Regions from separate parts of the Achromobacter mucicolens genome, predicted to be linked through region 2. Evidence: predicted binding sites of a transcription regulator. Region 2 holds the regulator's gene; each other region holds the start of a gene.
The links. Region 2 encodes FNR, which switches genes on or off when oxygen is low (the NO sensors DNR and NnrR bind a similar motif). Its sites were predicted from a motif close to TTGATNNNNATCAA; they were not measured.
Positions count from the first base shown of each region.

Region 1: a site for FNR is predicted at 1,672-1,685, ahead of QEP15_RS18100 (lipid-binding SYLF domain-containing protein). Genes of this name have one in related genera too.
Region 3: a site for FNR is predicted at 3,441-3,454, ahead of QEP15_RS12465 (universal stress protein). Genes of this name have one in related genera too.

Region 1 is NZ_CP123364.1:3,955,238-3,960,833, forward strand. Features, by position in the region: gene QEP15_RS18090 (NAD(P)-dependent alcohol dehydrogenase) at 1-386, opposite strand, end outside; gene QEP15_RS18095 (universal stress protein) at 390-887, opposite strand; gene QEP15_RS18100 (lipid-binding SYLF domain-containing protein) at 887-1,519, opposite strand; gene QEP15_RS18105 (L,D-transpeptidase) at 1,764-2,606, shown strand; gene QEP15_RS18110 (universal stress protein) at 2,638-3,168, opposite strand; gene QEP15_RS18115 (Hsp20/alpha crystallin family protein) at 3,184-3,609, opposite strand; gene QEP15_RS18120 (universal stress protein) at 3,773-4,291, shown strand; gene QEP15_RS18125 (cation-translocating P-type ATPase) at 4,303-5,596, shown strand, end outside.
Region 2 is NZ_CP123364.1:3,477,001-3,482,596, forward strand. Features, by position in the region: gene clpB (ATP-dependent chaperone ClpB) at 1-905, opposite strand, end outside; gene QEP15_RS15845 (gamma-glutamylcyclotransferase family protein) at 1,044-1,490, shown strand; gene fnr (fumarate/nitrate reduction transcriptional regulator Fnr) at 1,588-2,316, shown strand; gene QEP15_RS15855 (hypothetical protein) at 2,331-3,482, shown strand; gene QEP15_RS15860 (ArsR/SmtB family transcription factor) at 3,555-3,992, shown strand; gene QEP15_RS15865 (SRPBCC family protein) at 3,893-4,342, shown strand; gene QEP15_RS15870 (DUF899 domain-containing protein) at 4,394-5,095, shown strand; gene QEP15_RS15875 (hypothetical protein) at 5,046-5,531, shown strand; gene QEP15_RS15880 (2Fe-2S iron-sulfur cluster-binding protein) at 5,512-5,596, opposite strand, start outside.
Region 3 is NZ_CP123364.1:2,712,693-2,718,288, forward strand. Features, by position in the region: gene QEP15_RS12445 (DNA topoisomerase IB) at 1-811, opposite strand, end outside; gene QEP15_RS12450 (hypothetical protein) at 994-1,158, shown strand; gene QEP15_RS12455 (DUF3309 family protein) at 1,206-1,358, shown strand; gene QEP15_RS12460 (2-hydroxyacid dehydrogenase) at 1,508-2,464, shown strand; gene QEP15_RS12465 (universal stress protein) at 2,543-3,379, opposite strand; gene QEP15_RS12470 (FUSC family protein) at 3,495-5,596, opposite strand, start outside.

The DNA of each region.
Region 1 (5,596 bases), 480 kb from region 2:
AAGCGCCACCCCGCGGTGGCGCGGTAGCCGTGACATCCACACATGCCACTGGCCACCAGATAGCTGCCGTCCTGCGAAGGCGCACCGTCCTGCGCGGCGTAGGAATTGAAATTCGGGCAGATCGCGCCGGCAATCACGCGCTGGCCCTCGGAATAACCCGTCACGGCGCTTCCCAGCTTTTCGATGACGCCGACGGGTTCATGGCCGATCGTCAGGCCCGGCTGCACCGGATACTCGCCCTTGAGAATGTGAATATCCGTGCCGCAAATGGTGGTGGTGGTGATCTTGATCAACGCGTCATTGGGCCCGACGTCCGGAATGCGCTTTTCGCGTATTTCAATGCGGCCCGGGCTGGCAAAGACGACTGCTTTCATGGTGGTATTCATGCCCTACCTCCAACTGTTGACGAGTGGTTGAACGGCCTTTGGCGCAGCCTCGCGCACAAGCAGCAAGGGGACGGCCACGCCGCGCGGCAGGTTCGGGGCCGGGCTGGACATCGGCATCCTGCGCACGTCGCGCGACCGGTGCGCCCCGATCACGATCAGATCGGCCTCCCAGGCCCGGGCCTCGGCCGCCAGGCATTCCTCGAACGAGCGTTCGCCTGCTTCGACGAGCGCGCTATCGACGGCAATGCAGTTGGCGCGCACCTTTGTTGCCGCATTGCGCAGCAGTTCGGCGGCATGCTCAAACAATAGCGCCTGAATTTCCGCCGGGAAATAGCAATTTGCGCCTGGCGCGCCGGACGACGGCTGAGGCTGGACGATACAGATCAGCCGAATGACCCCGTCATGGAGAAAGGCCAGGCGTATTGCCTCATCCAACCCCGATTCAGAGGTCGAGCTGCCGTCAATCGGTATGAGAATCCGTCTATACATGGCCGCGAGCATCAAGGGGGGAAGGGGATTGCGGTTTTTCCACGGCAGGCATCGGTTTGATCGGCGCACATGTAAACCGGGACCTTGACGAACAGCATGCCCTCGAGCGACAGGCCTCGAACCATTTCGGTTTCCGACAGGATGAAGCCCGCGATCGGTTCAACGACCAGCTCGCGCGCGGCCATGGCGGTTTCGTCCAGGATCTGGATGGTTCCGCTGGCGCCCTCTTCCCACCCCGGCCCGACCTGGAACCCGCGCAGGGCCGGGTAGGACGAAAAGACCAGGATCAGCGACTTGTCGTTCAGCCCAAGCACCGAGCCCGGCGGACTGGCGATGACGTTGTAGTAATTGCGCCCCTCGGCGGCGTCGATCAGTACACCGCGTCCATAGGCCATCCCCAGGATGCTTCCGTCGGCGTGCAAGGCGGGCACCACCAGCACGCCAAATGACCGGCCAACCAGCGCCTTGGCCGCGGGCGACAGACGATAGAGGCGCAACAGCGTGGCCTCGGCTTCCTGATCAACGCGGTTCAACAGGGCGGGCGGTACCGGCATCAATGAATCCGCCGGCTGTGCGAACGCGGGGCCAGCCGGCAGCAGGGCCAGAATCAGGTGAAGCAACACGGCGAGGACGCTTGTCTTCATGGATTTCATCTTGAACCTGTCTGGCAAGCGCTTGTTGACCAAAATCACGAATTCGACGCTGACCGGCGGCCCTTGCGCTGGGGCTTGGTCGAACGATCCTTCGCACGCGTGCCGCATCCTGGCCGGCACGCACGCCGCAATCGGAAGAGAGATTGACCGGCGTCAATCGCGTCCGCGGCAGCCGCGCGATCATGATTGCATGGCCAGGCCCCGCGGCCTGGCACGCGAAAGCGCCGGAGACACCATGAAAAACAAGCCGAGTTCCGTGGGGGGATCGGGCCATGGCCCCGCCACCGCGCGGGCTGCAGTGTGGTGCGCCGTCCTGTCGGCGATGATGACCAGCCCGGTACCGGCCCAGGTCACGCCGCAGGACGTCATGCAGACCTTTGCGCTGCGCGTTGCGCCCGCGCTGACGGTTCCGGCCGACGAGCAGATCCGCTATGCAAGCCTGGCGCTGGGGATGCTCAAGGAAGCGGGGCTCGGCCTGTTGGGCCCGCAGTACGCCCTCGTGGTCGACCGCAATCCCAAGGTGCAGGCGGTCTTCCTCTTTTGGCTGCCCGCCATCGGCATGCCCGTCCATGTGGGCGCGGCGCCGGTGTCGACCGGCAGGATCGGCCAGTTCGATCACTTTGAAACGCCCACGGGCGTGTACCCGCATACCTTGGCCAATCCGGACTTCCGCGCCCAGGGCACGAAGAACGCGAATGGCATCCTGGGCTACGGCGCCAAGGGCATGCGGGTCTATGACTTCGGCTGGCAGCAGGCATTGCGGGGATGGGGCAATGGCGGCGTGAGCACGATGCGGCTGCAGATGCACGCGACGGATCCCGTCCTGCTGGAATCCAAGCTGGGAACGCCGCAATCCAAAGGCTGCATCCGCATTCCGACAACCCTGAACCGCTTGCTCGACAGCTACGGATTGCTGGACGCCGACTACGAGCTCGCGGCCGATCTGGTCGCGCCGCCGTGGGTGCTGCAACCCGGCAGGACGCCCGCCGATGGCGCCGGACGCTATCTGATCATCGTCGACACCGAACGCGAGAGCCGGCCGGACTGGGCCGTGCCGGCGCGCGCTGCCGCACATTGATTGACCGGGCCGATCCGCCTGCCTGGTGGATTCAGAACGAGTCGACGAGATACGCGAGACTAGAGGCGATTTCGGCCTGACGCCCGCCGTGCACTGAGCGGCGTTGCGCTTTTCGCGCGGATTCGTGCACCAGCAGCATGGGCGCGGCGCGGCGGGCGTTCCTGGTCCCGGCGCCCCGGGGGATGGCATTAAAGCCGTCCCCCCCGCGAGCGCCTATGACGATCAGATCCGCGCCCCACGCGTCGGCCTCCTGGGCCACGCGCTCCTCGAAGGATTGTTCGCCTGCCTCGAACAGCGCGCTATCGACCGGGATGCAACGTGCGCGCACCCGGCGCGCGGCGTTGCGCAGCACTTGAACGCCAAGCTCGCGCGACAGCATGCGCACCTCTTTTGGGGAATAGCAATCCGCGCCGATCCGCGAGGACAGGGGCAGTTCCCCGACCACGCAGATCAATCGAATGCGAGCGCCGTTGCACACGGCCAGACGCATGGCTTCGTCCAGCCCCAGTTCGGCGGTCTGGCTGCCGTCGATGGGAATGAGGATCCGTCTATACAGGGACATGGCTGTAAACCGCCGTCATTCGATCTGCAGCGTCTTGTTCCGGCTTCCCGCCGATTTGGGTAGTGTCAGGGTCAGGACGCCGTTCTCGCAGACCGCCTTGGCGGCCGCTTCATCGATGGGGCTGGCCAGCGACACGGAGCGTTGAACCTGGCCCCAGAAACGCTCCTGGCGGATGACGTTTCCCGCCTCTTTCGTTTCACTGTGCTTTTCCTTGTTGGCCGAGATCATCACCGTGTTGCCATCGATCTGCACGGTGATGTCCTTCTTGTCGATCCCGGGCACGTCGGCCTTCAGGACGTACTTGTCGCCTGCCTCGGTGACATCGATGTCCATCCGGGGGGCCTGATCCTCCCCGTTCTGCCGGATCGGCCGCAGGAACGCCTGGAAGACGTCCGCGAAGGGTTCGCTCGAAAATGGGCTGTATTGCGTCAAGCGCGACATGGCTATCTCCTTTTCGTGAGGATGAGACGCGGGAGGTTCGCCCGCCTCTCCATGTTGCCCCCGTCCGGAATCGCCAAATTGACCTTTGTCATGCAGAAATCGGGGACAAACGTCGGGCCCCGCGCAGGCCTGGCCGCGCTCGCCCACGCGATCGGGCGAAAGCTTGACTGACGTCAACTTCCACGACCGCATCGGCGCGATGATGGCATCACGCCCGAGCCATGCGGCCCGGGCAGATACTGCTATCGGAGGGGTCGTGAAAAACGTGCTTATCCCCGTTGACGGATCGGGCAATTCCCTGCGCGCCGTGCACTATGTGGTCGACCAGGTTCGCGAACATGGCCCGTGCGCCATCCACCTGCTGAATGTGCAGCCGCCCATTGCTTCCGGCACGATACTGGCGTTCTTTGAGCCGGATGCCATCGAGGAATTCTATGAGGACGAAGCCAAGGCCGCCCTCGCGGAGTCGGAGGCCTTGCTGGATCGCTCGGGCATCATCTATCAAAAGGCGACGCGGGTGGGCAACATTGCCGAATGCATCAAGGCACACGCCACCGAACAAGGTTGCGACCATATCGTCATGGGGTCGCGAGGGCTGGGCGCGGCCGGCAGCCTGTTTCTGGGATCGACCACGCTGAAGGTGCTGCACACCGTTCACATTCCGGTGGTGCTGATCACCTAGGCCGACGCGCCATGCCTTCGCCGGACCATCAGCGCACCCTGGCCTCGATCAGCCTGGATCTGGTCAAGGATCCGATGTTCGCATTGCTGCTGGCCGGCGGCGGCCTGTACACACTTCTGGGCGCCTGGCAGGAAGCGGCGCTGCTGCTGCTTTTTGTACTGGTCATTTTTGCGCTGACGGTGGCGCAGTCATTACGTACCGCACGCGCCCTTGACGCATTGGATCGTCTGGCCGCGCCCCGCGCCCTGCTGCTGCGCGACGGCAAGCGCCACTGGGTGCCGTCGGCCGACCTGAAGCCTGGCGATGCGGTGCTGCTTGCCGAAGGCAACCGCGTCCCCGCGGACGGCCGGTTGACGGACGGCGAGGGTCTGCTGGTAGACGAGTCGCCGCTTACCGGCGAGTTCCAGCCCGTGTACAAGCGGCCATCGGGCACGGTTGAGGGCGATGCCGAGGTGCTGAGCGGGACGCTGGTGCTGTCGGGAACCGGCACCCTGCGCGTTCTTGCCGTGGGAGACGACACGCGGTTGGGCGCGCTGGGCCAGTCGATGCGGCAACTGACGCCGGAACGCGCGCCCCTGGAATTGCAGACCCGCCATTTCATTCTGCGGTTCATGTGGGTGGGGTTCTTCCTGTCGCTGGCCACCTGGGCCCTGTACGTCTACATGCGGGGAGGATGGTTCGAAGGAATGCTGGCGGGCATCGCGTTGGCGATGAGTCTGCTTCCGCAGGATTTCCCCGTCATCGTGACCATCTTCTCCGCGCTGGAAGCCCGGCGCATCGCGGGCGAAGGCGTGCTTGTCCGCAAGCTGAGCGTGGTCGAAACCATGGGCAAGACCACTGTGTTGTGCGCCGACAAGACGGGCACCATGACGACAAACACCATGGTCGTTCGCGCGCTTTACGCTGGCTCAGTGCGCATCGATGCCGCCGATCTCGCGGGCGCGGCGGCGGCGGATTGCGCGGCCGAGGCCATGACCTTGGCCGAAACGCTTGCGCTGGCGAGCGTGCCCGATTCCGGCGACGCGATGGAGGACGCCTTTCGCATTTTTGCCGCGTCGCTTGGCGGACATCCACCAGCGGGCGGTCTTGCCCTGGTTAAAGCCTATCCCTTCTCGTCCGCACGGTTGGCTGTGATCCACGTCTGGGCTACGGCGCAAGCGGATGACGCCCGTCTCGCGTGCAAGGGCGCGCCGGAGGCGGTGTTCAAGCTTTGCCAGCTGTCCCCGGCGCGCACGGCGCAACTGCAGGCCGAGGTCCAGCGCATGGCCGCGGCGGGGCTGAGGGTGTTGGCGGCGGCCAGCGGGC
Region 2 (5,596 bases):
AGCGCCGGCTTGAGCATGTTGCCCGCGTCCATCGCGCCTTCGGCCTTGCCCGCGCCCACCATGGTGTGCAGTTCGTCGATGAAGACGATGTTGCGGCCGTCGTCCTGGCCCAGCTCTTTCAGCACGGCCTTCAGGCGTTCTTCGAACTCGCCGCGGAACTTGGCGCCCGCCAGCAGCGCAGCCAGGTCCAGCGACAACACGCGCTTGCCGCGCAGGGTCTCGGGCACCTCGTCGTTGACGATGCGCTGCGCCAGGCCTTCGACGATGGCGGTCTTGCCGACGCCGGGTTCGCCGATCAGCACGGGGTTGTTCTTGGTGCGGCGCTGCAGGATCTGGATGGTGCGGCGGATTTCGTCGTCGCGGCCGATGACCGGGTCGAGCTTGCCCTGGCGGGCGCGCTCGGTCAGATCAAGCGTGTATTTGGACAGGGCTTCGCGGTTGGCCTCGCCTTCCGCGCCGGAGACGTTTTCGCCGCCGCGCACGGCGTCGATCGCGGCTTCCAGGGCCTTTTTCTGCAGGCCCGCCTCGCGCAGGATGCGGCCGGCCTCACCCTTGTCGTCGGCCAGCGCAAGCAGGAACAGTTCGCTGGCGATGTAGGTGTCGCCGCGGCGGGCGGCTTCCTTGTCGGTGCGCGTCAGCACGCCTTGCAGGTCGCGGCCCACCTGGACGTTGTCATCGCCCTGCACTTGCGGCAGGGACTTGAGCGCCGTCTCCAGGGCGGGGCCCAGACGGTTTACCGCAACGCCCGCCCGCGCCAGCAGGCTGCCGGCGCCGCTGTCGGAATCCGACAACAGGGCGGACAGCACGTGGACGGGTTCGATATAGGGGTGATCGTTGCGGGAGGCCAGACTTTGCGCGTCGGCCAGCGCTTGTTGGAACTTGGTCGTAAGTTTGTCGAATCGCATAATGGTCGTATTGGCTTGTGGGGAGCCTGACCGATACGTGCCGGCTGGCTCGATAACCTGAATATGTGGCCGGATGAGACAATTTCAACACCCGGCGCCCCTCATGGTCGTTTTCGACGTGCAGCAGCAAACTTATCGATGAGCATATACGTTTTTGTGTACGGAACCCTACGGGCAGGCGAAATCAACGACCTCGCCCGGGCCGCCGCACGGCGCGGCCTGCCCCCGGCCAGCCATGTCGGCGCCGCCAGCGTGCCCGGCATGCTGGTCGATTTTGGCGACTGGCCCGGACTCATCCCCGTGGACGACGGCAGGCGGGTCCGCGGCGACGTCTTCCGCGTCGGCACGGCGCTGCTCGCCCTGATGGACGAGATCGAGGAATACGAGCCCGGCAAGCCTTGCTGCTTCGTGCGCAGGACGGTCTGCGCCCGCCTTGAAGGCCCCGGCGAACCCCTATTGCTGCACTGCGAGTACTACCCGATCGATCCCGCGTGGCGGGCCACGGCGATCGATATCGCCGGGGACGACTGGATCGTCCACCGTGTTTCCCGGACAACGCCGGACGACCGGAAGGGCCCCTCGTAAGACGTCCGTAGTAACAACGGACTACAATAGACGCCTGTCTCGTGCTTCACACCCGTTCCGGCGCCCGCCGCGCAATGGGCACTCTAAAGGTCATCGTATGCAAAAACGGGTCCCCATTGCCCCTGATGCCGCCCACTGTTCCACGTGCATGCTGGGCCATGTCTGCGTCCCCGTGGGCATGGCAGCCGCTGAAGTCGAAAAGCTGGACGAGCTGGTGAAAGAACGCGTCCGCGTCGAAAAAGGCAAGACGCTCTACTCGCTGGATCATCCGCTGGACGCCGTGTACGGCGTGCGCTTCGGCAGCCTCAAGACGCAACTTGAAGACGCCACCGGCCAGATCCAGATCACCGGCTTTCACCTGCCCGGCGAGATCGTCGGCATGGACGGCATGCTGGACGGCAAGCACGTGTCGGCCGCCGTGGCGCTCGAAGACTCCGAGGTCTGCGTCATCCGCCTGAACGAAGTCGATCGCGTGGCCTCGCACCTGCCCTCGCTGCAGCAGCAGTTCCGCCGCCTCATGAGCCGCGAAATCACGCGTTCGCACCAGATGCTCGCGTCGCTGGGCTCCATGCGTTCGGAACAGCGCCTGGCCGCTTTCCTCCTGAACCTGTCGCAGCGTTATGCCTCGCTGGGCTATTCCTCGACCGAGTTCGTGCTGCGCATGAGCCGCGAAGAAATCGGCAACTACCTGGGCCTGACGCTGGAAACGGTGAGCCGGCTGTTCTCGCGTTTTGCGCGCGACGGTCTCATCAAGATCAACCAGCGCGAAGTCCGCATCCTGGACCTGCCGGCGCTCAAGCAACTGCTGGGACACGAGAGCTGCTGAGCAGTCGCCGCGCCATGCGTCGGGCGCCTGCCCTCCTGCCTGCCGCGCTGGCGGTGGCCGCCGTGCTGGCATTTGCCAGCGCGCACGCCCAGACGCCGCTGCCGGACCCTTACGACTACGACGAAGCCACGCCCGCGCCCAAGCGCGCGGCGCCGCTGCGCTGGCAGACCGTTGAACTGGGTCGGCCCGGTCACCGGTACAAGATGCCGGTCTACGCCAACCGCGACTTGACCAAGGACGATCTGCGCGGCATCAAGCAGGTGCTCATCGTCATCCACGGCGTCAAGCGCGACGCCGACCAATACTTCGAAACCGCCGCGGCGCTGGTCGCCGCCGACCCGGCGCGCGCCGGCGACACGCTGGTGCTCGCTCCCCGGTTTTCCGGCTCCATCGACTCCGGGTTTGCCGGCATGGCCGCCTGGCGCAAGGCCAGCTGGGAAGACGGCCAGGAAAGTATTCAGGCCGCAGGCCGCCCAGCCCCCGTCGCCTCGTTCCAGGTCCTGGATGATTTGCTGCGCAGCCTGAACGACCGCAAACGGCTGCCGTCGCTGACCGGGCTGGTGCTGGCCGGCCATTCCGCCGGCGCGCAACTGGTGCACCGGTACGCGGTGCTGAACAATCTGGATGGCGCACTGCGCCGCGACGGCCTCACGCTGCGCTACGTGATTGCCAATCCGTCGTCCTACCTGTACCTGACCAACGAACGGCCCCGCGCCGACGGCAAAGGCTATGCGCCGTACGAGCGCGGCATCTGCCCGACCTACAACCAGTACAAGTACGGCACCGACAAGCTGCCCGCCTACGCCCGCGAAACCGACGACGCCACGCTCTTCGTGCGCTACGCCGCGCGCGATGTGGTCTACCTGCTGGGCGGCGCCGACAACAACCCCGAACACCGCCTGCTGGACAAGGCCTGCGGCGCCGAAGCCCAGGGTGCCACCCGGCTGGCGCGCGGCACGGGCTACGTCCAGTACGAACACGTACTGGCCGCGCGCGGCGGCAAGCCCGTCACCCTGCGCCACACCGCCTTCGAAGTCGGCGGCGTCGGCCACGACGGCAAGCGCATGTTCGGGTCGATCTGTGGCGTTCGGGCGCTGCTGGGCGGCGACGCCCAGGCTAGCCGCACCGCCGCGGCCTGCGACATCATCAAGCCTCGCGCGAAATAAGCGCTCCCCCTAGGGAAATTCCGCAGCCTCCCGCCTTGACAGGCGTTCGTGGCAGGCCTAAAACTTAACCTTATGGTTAAGTTAAATGATGACGCCCTCGATGCCATCTTTTCCGCGCTGGCCGATGGCACGCGGCGCCGGGTGCTGGCCGACCTGGAAAACGGCACGGCCTCGGTCAGCACGCTGGCCCAGCCGCATGCCATGTCCCTGCCCGCTTTCATGAAACACCTGCGGGTGCTGGAAGACGCCGGACTCATCGCGCGCGCCAAGGATGGCCGGGTCGTGAGCTGCACGCTGTCTCCCGCCCCCCTGGGCGCCGCCGCCGGCTGGCTGGCGCGCTACGAGAAGTTCTGGACGGGCCAACTGGATTCGCTGGCGCGATACCTGTATCACGAAGAGGAAATCCATCCATGGAAAACCGACTCTCCCCCATCGAGTTGCGGCTCCAGCGACGCTTTGACGCCCCCGTCGAACGTGTCTGGCGCGCCTGGACGGACCCGCAAGCGCTGATGCGCTGGTTTGGCCCGGCAGGCACGCAGCGCGTGCTGCTGGCCGAAACCGACGTGCGGGCGGGTGGCGCCTATCAAGTGGGCTTCGTCACCGCCGACGGCGCGGAGCACCACGCCAGCGGCCGCTATCAGGAGGTCGCGCCGCATCGCCGCCTGGTGTTCACCTGGGCGTGGCGCGACACCCCGCAGGAAGTCTCGTTGATCACGCTGGAATTCACGGCGGCGGGCGCCGGCACCGACCTTGCCTTCCTGCAGACGCCCTTCGTCGACGAAGCCACGCGCGACGGCCACGAAGACGGCTGGTCGGGCGCCCTGGAGCGGCTGGCCCATCACCTGGCCGGCGCGGCCTGACGCTGAACCCGAGCCCGGGCCAACGCGCCCGGCACGAAGAGGAGACGTACGATGCAAACCGATCATCCCGTCGTATCCCGCCAACAATGGCACATTGCGCGCGAGGCGCTCTTGCGGCGCGAAAAGGAACTGACCCGCGCCACCGACGCCGTGACCCGCGACCGCATGGCCTTGCCGTGGGTGCAGGTGGACAAGTCCTACACATTTGAAGGCGCGCAGGGGCCGCAGCGCCTGCAGACCCTCTTTCACGGCAAGCGCCAGCTCATCGTCTATCACTTCATGTTTGGTCCGGACTGGGAGGAAGGCTGCGTGGGTTGCTCGCTGCTGGCCGACCACCTGGACAGCGCGCTCATGCATCTGCGGCACCATGACGTGTCGGTGGTGGCCGTCTCGCGCGCGCCGTACGCCCGGCTGGCCGCGTTCAAGGTCCGCATGGGCTGGGCATTTGACTGGTATTCCTCGGCGGACGGCGACTTCAACTTCGATTTCGGCGCGTCCGTGCCGCAGGCGGATGGCGCGGTCGAGGAACGTCCTGGAGCCAGCGCCTTTTTTCGTGATCCCGACGGCGAGATCTTCCACACCTACTCGGCCTTCGAACGCGGCGTGGAGCGGCTGGCGGGCGCGTACAACTATCTGGACATCGCGCCGCTGGGCCGCAACGAAAACGGCCCATATTTCGACGTACGCGACTGGGTGCGCCACCATGACCAATACGGCGACGCCCCCCGCCACACCTGCCACGGCCAGCGCTAAGCCGCCGGCCACGGCCGGCATGGCGGGTCTCTGGCTGGCCTGCCTGGCGGCCATGGGCGCCGGACTGGTCGTGGACACATGGCGCACGCCCGCCGCGCTGCTGGCCAGCGAATGCGGTGCGCCGGGCACCCTGGTGCAACTGGCCTGGCGGCACGCGGCGCTGATGCCCGCCAGTTCCGCCGCGATGGCGCTGGCAGCGCTGCTGCCTTGGTCCCGGCTTCCCTGGTCCCGGCGTCCGGGGGCAAAAACGCCGCTGGCAAGCCGCCTGCTATGCCTGATCCTGATGGCGATCGGAATGGTGCTGGGCGCGCGCCTGGGCGTTCAAACGGCGCAGGCGCTAGGTACCGCACCTTTTTGGGGAATGGTGTTGGGCATGACCGCCGGCATGGCCGCCGCGCTGTTGCCGGTGGCCGCGCTCAGCGCCTGGCGCCGGTAAGCGGTCGGACGGCGGGCGGCTGTGCCTCGATTGGCGCCGCGCCGGGCGCCTGGATCTCCAGCGCG
Region 3 (5,596 bases), 760 kb from region 2:
GGCGCGCCTGCAGCGCGGCAAAGGCCATCACGGAGCCCGCCCAGGTGCGATAGTGCTTGGCGGTGTATTCGCCGCCGCCGGCGTGACGCAGGTAGGCATTGACCGCGCCGGAATCAACCGGGCGCTTGTCGCCGTCGGCATCCAGATACTGAAACAGCTGCTGGCCCGGAATGTCCAGGCATTGCTTGATGATGCGCGCCACGCGACGGTCCGTGACCGTGACGTCGTGGGCCACGCCGCTCTTGCCCTGGAATCTGAACCGGAAACGGCTGCCGGCCACGGTCGTGTGACGGCGCTTGAGCGTTGTCAGGCCGTAGGACTTGTTGGCACGCGCATATTCGCGCCCGCCAACGCGGATCAGGGTGATCTCCAGCAGGCGGACCAGGGTCGCGACCACCTTGTCCTGCGTGAGGCCCGGTATCTTCATGTCGCGCTCGACCTGACGCCGGATCCTGGGCAATGCGTGGCCGAAGGACAGCAGATTCTTGTATTTGGTGGCGTCGCGCACCGCCGTCCAGCCGGGGTGATAGCGATATTGCTTGCGGCCGCGCGCATCGCGCGCCGTGGCCTGAAGATGCCCGTCCGCCAGCGGGCAGATCCATACGTTTTCGTACGCGGGCGGGATGGCCAGGGCATTGATGCGCTGGATCTGCGCCTCGTCGGTGATGCGCGCGCCTTTCTCGTCCAGATAGTGAAACGTATGGGCGTTGACGCGCACGCGGGTGTAGCCGGGCTGCGTGTCGTCCACATAGGTCAGCGATGCCTCTTCGACGGGCAACGGGTCCGGGTCCTTTTGCGTGCGGGTGCTCATTCAATCTCCGGGTGCGCGCGGTAGCGCTGGGCTACAGCATGCCGCGTTCCCGGCGGCGGCGATCGCGGGCGTGGACGGCTTTGGGCACGCCGCTTGCTGAATGCCTTGTCGGCAATCGCGCCGCCGGAAACGCCCGCCGACCGGCCGCGCTGCCCGCGAGAGAATCTTCAGAGGAGAGTGCAATGCAAACCGTCCTGCAACTACATGTGCCGCCGAAGCCGGATCCGATCCCGCCCGGCTCGCCGCCGGGGGACTTGCCGGTCGACCCGGATACCGATGAGCCGGACGTGGACCTGCCGCCGCTGTCCCCGCCCGTCAAGGAAATGGTGCCGCCGAAAGACGCCTGATCCTTCGCCCCTTCCACAACTCAAATCAATAAATCCAAGGAGTCATTATGTCGACCATCCTGCTGATCATCCTGATCCTGTTGCTCATCGGCGCCGTCCCCGCCTGGCCTCACAGCCGTAGCTGGGGCTACTACCCGAGCGGCCTGTTGGGCATCGTTGTGATCGTGCTCATCGTGCTGCTGTTGATGGGACGCATATAGCGCCATGACACGCTGATGGCCGCCGGACGCCAGCGCGTCTGGCGGGCCGCCAGCAGGGCCCGGGGTGGCCGTGCCGTTCTGGCGCGCGCGCCGCGTCGGGCGTAAGATCTGCGGGTTTCAGCAGCAACCCACCTAGATCCCGCAGCCCCATGAGCATCCCCTTACTCATCCTGATCGACAGCGTTCAGGACTATCTTCCCGTCATCGAATCCCAGGGCTTTCGCCCAATTCTCGCCACCACCGACCAGACCCGCGCGCAGGCCATCCAGGCGCATGGCGGGCAGATCCGCGCCGTCCTGACGCGTGGCGCCACTGGCCTGCGAGCCGACGAAATGGCCGCGCTGCCGAACCTGAGCATCGTCTGTTCGCTGGGCGTCGGCTATGAAAACATCGATCTCTTGGCGGCGCATGCGCGCGGCATTGTCGTGACGAACGGGCCGGGCGCCAATGCGGTTTCTGTCGCCGATCACGCAATGGCGCTGCTGCTGGGCGCGGCGCGCCGGCTGCCGCAGGCGGACGCGTGGGTCCGGCAGGGCCACTGGAGCGGCTTCATGGGGCCGCAGGTCAGCGGCAAGCGTCTGGGCATTTTGGGCCTGGGCACCATCGGCCTGGAAATCGCCCGCCGGGGCGCGAATGGGTTCGGCATGAGCGTCGGGTATTACAACCGCCGCGCCCGGCCGGGGTCGGGCTACACCTATTTCGACAACCCCCGCGCGCTGGCCGCGGGATCGGACTTTCTGGTGGTGGCCACCCCGGGCGGCGCCGGCACGCATCATCTGGTTGACGCCTGTGTGCTGGAGGCGCTGGGTCCGGATGGGTATCTGATCAATATCGCGCGGGGCAGCGTGGTCGATACCAACGCGCTGATCGCGGCGCTGGCCGAGCGGCGCATCGCGGGCGCGGGCCTGGACGTGGTGGACGGCGAGCCGTTCATACCCGATGCGCTCAAGCAACTGGACAACGTGGTGCTGACGCCGCACAGCGCGGGCCGCTCGCCTGAAGCCGTGGCCGCCACGGTTGCGCTGTTCTTGGAAAACGCCACGGCGCATTTTGCGGGCAAGCCGGTGCTGACGCCGGTTCGCGACGCGCAGCCCGAGGCGGCCTGATACTGCTCCCGGCCGAAATGCACCGAAGCCGCGCCCGGTGAGGGGCGCGGCTTCGTGTGGGCGGGCAGGGGATGCGCGTTAGTGCGAGAACATGATGGGCACGGTCATGCTTTTAAGGATGGAAGCGGTGGCGCCGCCCATGGCCCATTCCCGGAACTTGCTGTGGCCGTACGCGCCCATGACGATCAGGTCCGCGCTGTAGTCCGCGGCGGCATTCAGGATGGTGCTGCCCACGCCGACGCCCTTGATGTCGCGGCGCACGTGATCGGGCGCGGGGATGCCATGCGCAACGCAATAGCTGGCCAGGTCTTCGAAGGGGATGGATTCGACATTGCGCGTGGCGGCCCCTTCGTCCATGGTCAGCACGACCACATGCGAGGCGCCCTGTAGGAGCGGTGCCGCATCGGCCAGCGCGCGGGCGGCTTCGCGGCTGCCGTCCCAGCACAAGAGGACCCGCTCGCCGACCACCGCAAAATCACCGCTGGACGGCAGCACCATGACGGGGCGGCCGGCGGTCAGCAAGGTTTGTTCAACGAATTCGTTTTCGTGCGCGGCTTCGACGTCGTCGCGGTTTTGCTGGCTGACGATGATGAGGTCGCTGGCCCGGCCGTGCAGGGCAACGGTGGCGCTGGGCGAGGATTCGCCGGCCCGGACGACGGCCGGCACGTCGGCGGCCGCTGCCGCTTCCAGAAAGGCGTTCTGAACCGCACCCCGATTCTGTGCCTGCAGGTTCTTCATGATGTTCAGCGTGCGCGACATCATGACGGATTCGCCGTAGTAGTACTGCGGCGGCGCGGAGCTGGCGTAGACCCCCACCAGTTCGGCCTTGTGGCGCTTGGCCAGTCCCAGCGCCAGCGCGGTGCGGCGGGTGCAGTCAAACCCGTGGTCCAGGTGGACGGTAATGCGGCGGTACATGGTGGGCCTCCTTGGTTAAAAGCGTGCCACCGTATGGTTGCCGTTTCGCCCGCGGGCTCCATTGATGTGCGTCAAACCTGTCTGAGTTTGGTCTCGCCGGCGCAATGAGAGGCCGTTATTGCGCCATTTCGTCGCGCTGTACGCGTTCGCGCAGTTGCCGGATCTGGCGCGCCTGCTGGGCGATGCGGTCCAGCGGGGCGGCGAGCGCCGGTTCGGCGTCGGCGATGACCGGCGGGACGCCGATGCGTCGTGCGTCTCCGGGTGGGGTGGGGCCTTCGGGGTGCAGCACGTGCGCAAGCATGGCGCCGTAGTCGCGCAGCGCGACGGCGGCCGCTGACGCCGAGGGTAGCGCTGGCTGGATTTCCAGCACCGTGCCCGCCGCCGTGATGCGGCGCATGGCGTTGAGCAGGTTCACCGCGGTGTCCACGTTGCGCTCGCGATGCACCGGATTCTGCTGAAGCCGCTGGAGAGAAGCCTCGGCATTGTCGGCCGACAGGCAGGCAAGCCTGCGCAGGCCGACGATGTCCTGCGAAGACGCGTCGCCGCTCTTTTCCTGCGTCAGGGCCAGCGCGTAGTCCGCGTGCCGCTGCAGCGCGCGCGCCAGGGCGCCGGCAAGCTGCCGCGGTTCCTTCTCGGGCCAGACCAGAAAGCCCACCAGCAGCGCCAGGATGCCGCCCAGCACGCTGTTGAACGCGCGTAGCGCGGCCAGCATGGGCTCGTAGATCTCGGGCTGCTGGATGTGGCTGACCAGCACGAACTGCGAGGTGAGGAAAAAGGTGAAGAGCGCGTAATGGATGGTGCGCGCGGCAAACGTGCCCAGCGCGATCGGCAGCACCGCCAGCGCCACCGACAGCGGCGTGCTGAGCAGAAGTCCCAGCAACGATGCGCCGATGGCGCCCGCCACGCTGCCGATCACGCGCTCGACGGTGCGTTGCCAGGTCGTCGCAAAGTAGGGCTGCAGGATGAAGACCAGCGTCAGCGACATCCAGTAGCCGTGGTTGACGGCAAAGGTCTTGGATAGCGCGACGGCAATGGTGGCGCCCACGCCGACGCGAAACGCATGGCGGAAGGCATCGGATTCGAACCGCAGGTTCTGGCGCAACGTTTGCCAGGCCTGGCGCGCGCCGCTTGCGTCGCGGGCGCGTTGGGCGGGCGCGGCGGGCGCGGCGCCCTGGTCGAAAAGGGTGTGGGAGACCGCCTGAGCTGTGTGCAGCAGGCGGTCCAGCACCGGCACCACGGTGGCCAGGTCGGGCGCGTAGGCCATGGCGCCGCCGCGCAGATCGCGCAGCCCGGCGTTGTAGTGGGCCAAGCGCTCGCGCAGGCAATCGGCCTGCTTGGCATCGCTGACGTCGGAGGTGCTGGCGATGGCGTTGCAGACGCTGGCGTACCGGTGCAGGGCGTGCGACAGGTGGGCGCCGGCGCTGCGGCCCAGCCAGCGCGGCGCGTTCGATTCCAGCAGGTCGGCCGCCGCGACCAGTGCGATGAAACTGTCCTCGGCGCTGTCCAGCAGGTACATCAATTGATGCGCGCGGGCCCGGCGCGACGGCCGGGCATCGAGCACTTCGCGGATGCGGACGCGAGCAGCTTCAAGTGCGGCGCGCTGGGCGCTGCGCTGGGGCTTGACGACGGCGGTCCAGGCTTGTTGCCCCGCGGCGGGCGCCAGGCCCGAATACATGCGAGCCAGCGCGTCGGAAAAATCGGCCAGCCCCCGGTAGCAGTGCGCGACCGCATGGGTTGCGTCCTTCCAGGGACGGCGGCGCCAGACGAGCGCCGTCATCAGGATGGCCCAGACCGCGCCCGCCAGGAAGAACAGCGTGTACCAGAGGCTTTCCATCAGCGTCGGCGCGGGCAGCTCGGCGGCCACGACGAAGCCGGCCGACAGCAGGGTGCCCACGATGGCGGCGGCCGGTCCCAGCACGCGGAGCAGCCCGCCGAACGTGCAGCAGACAAACGTAAGCGGCAACAGCAGCCAGAGGTGCGCCGCGCTGGCGCTGGCCAGCAGGCAGAACAGGGCGCCGATCAAGCCCAGCGCCAGCATCGATCCCGCGCGCTTGCGCAAGGGGCCGCCGGGGTCGCCGAAGCAGGCCCAGAACGCCGCGATGGCGGTCCAGCCCAACCGCGGTTCGTGCACCAGCACGGCAAGGATGACGGGGGCCGCGCTGATGGCGGCGGCTTGCAGGGCGTCGAGCCACAGCACATTGCGCAGGGAAGCGCGCC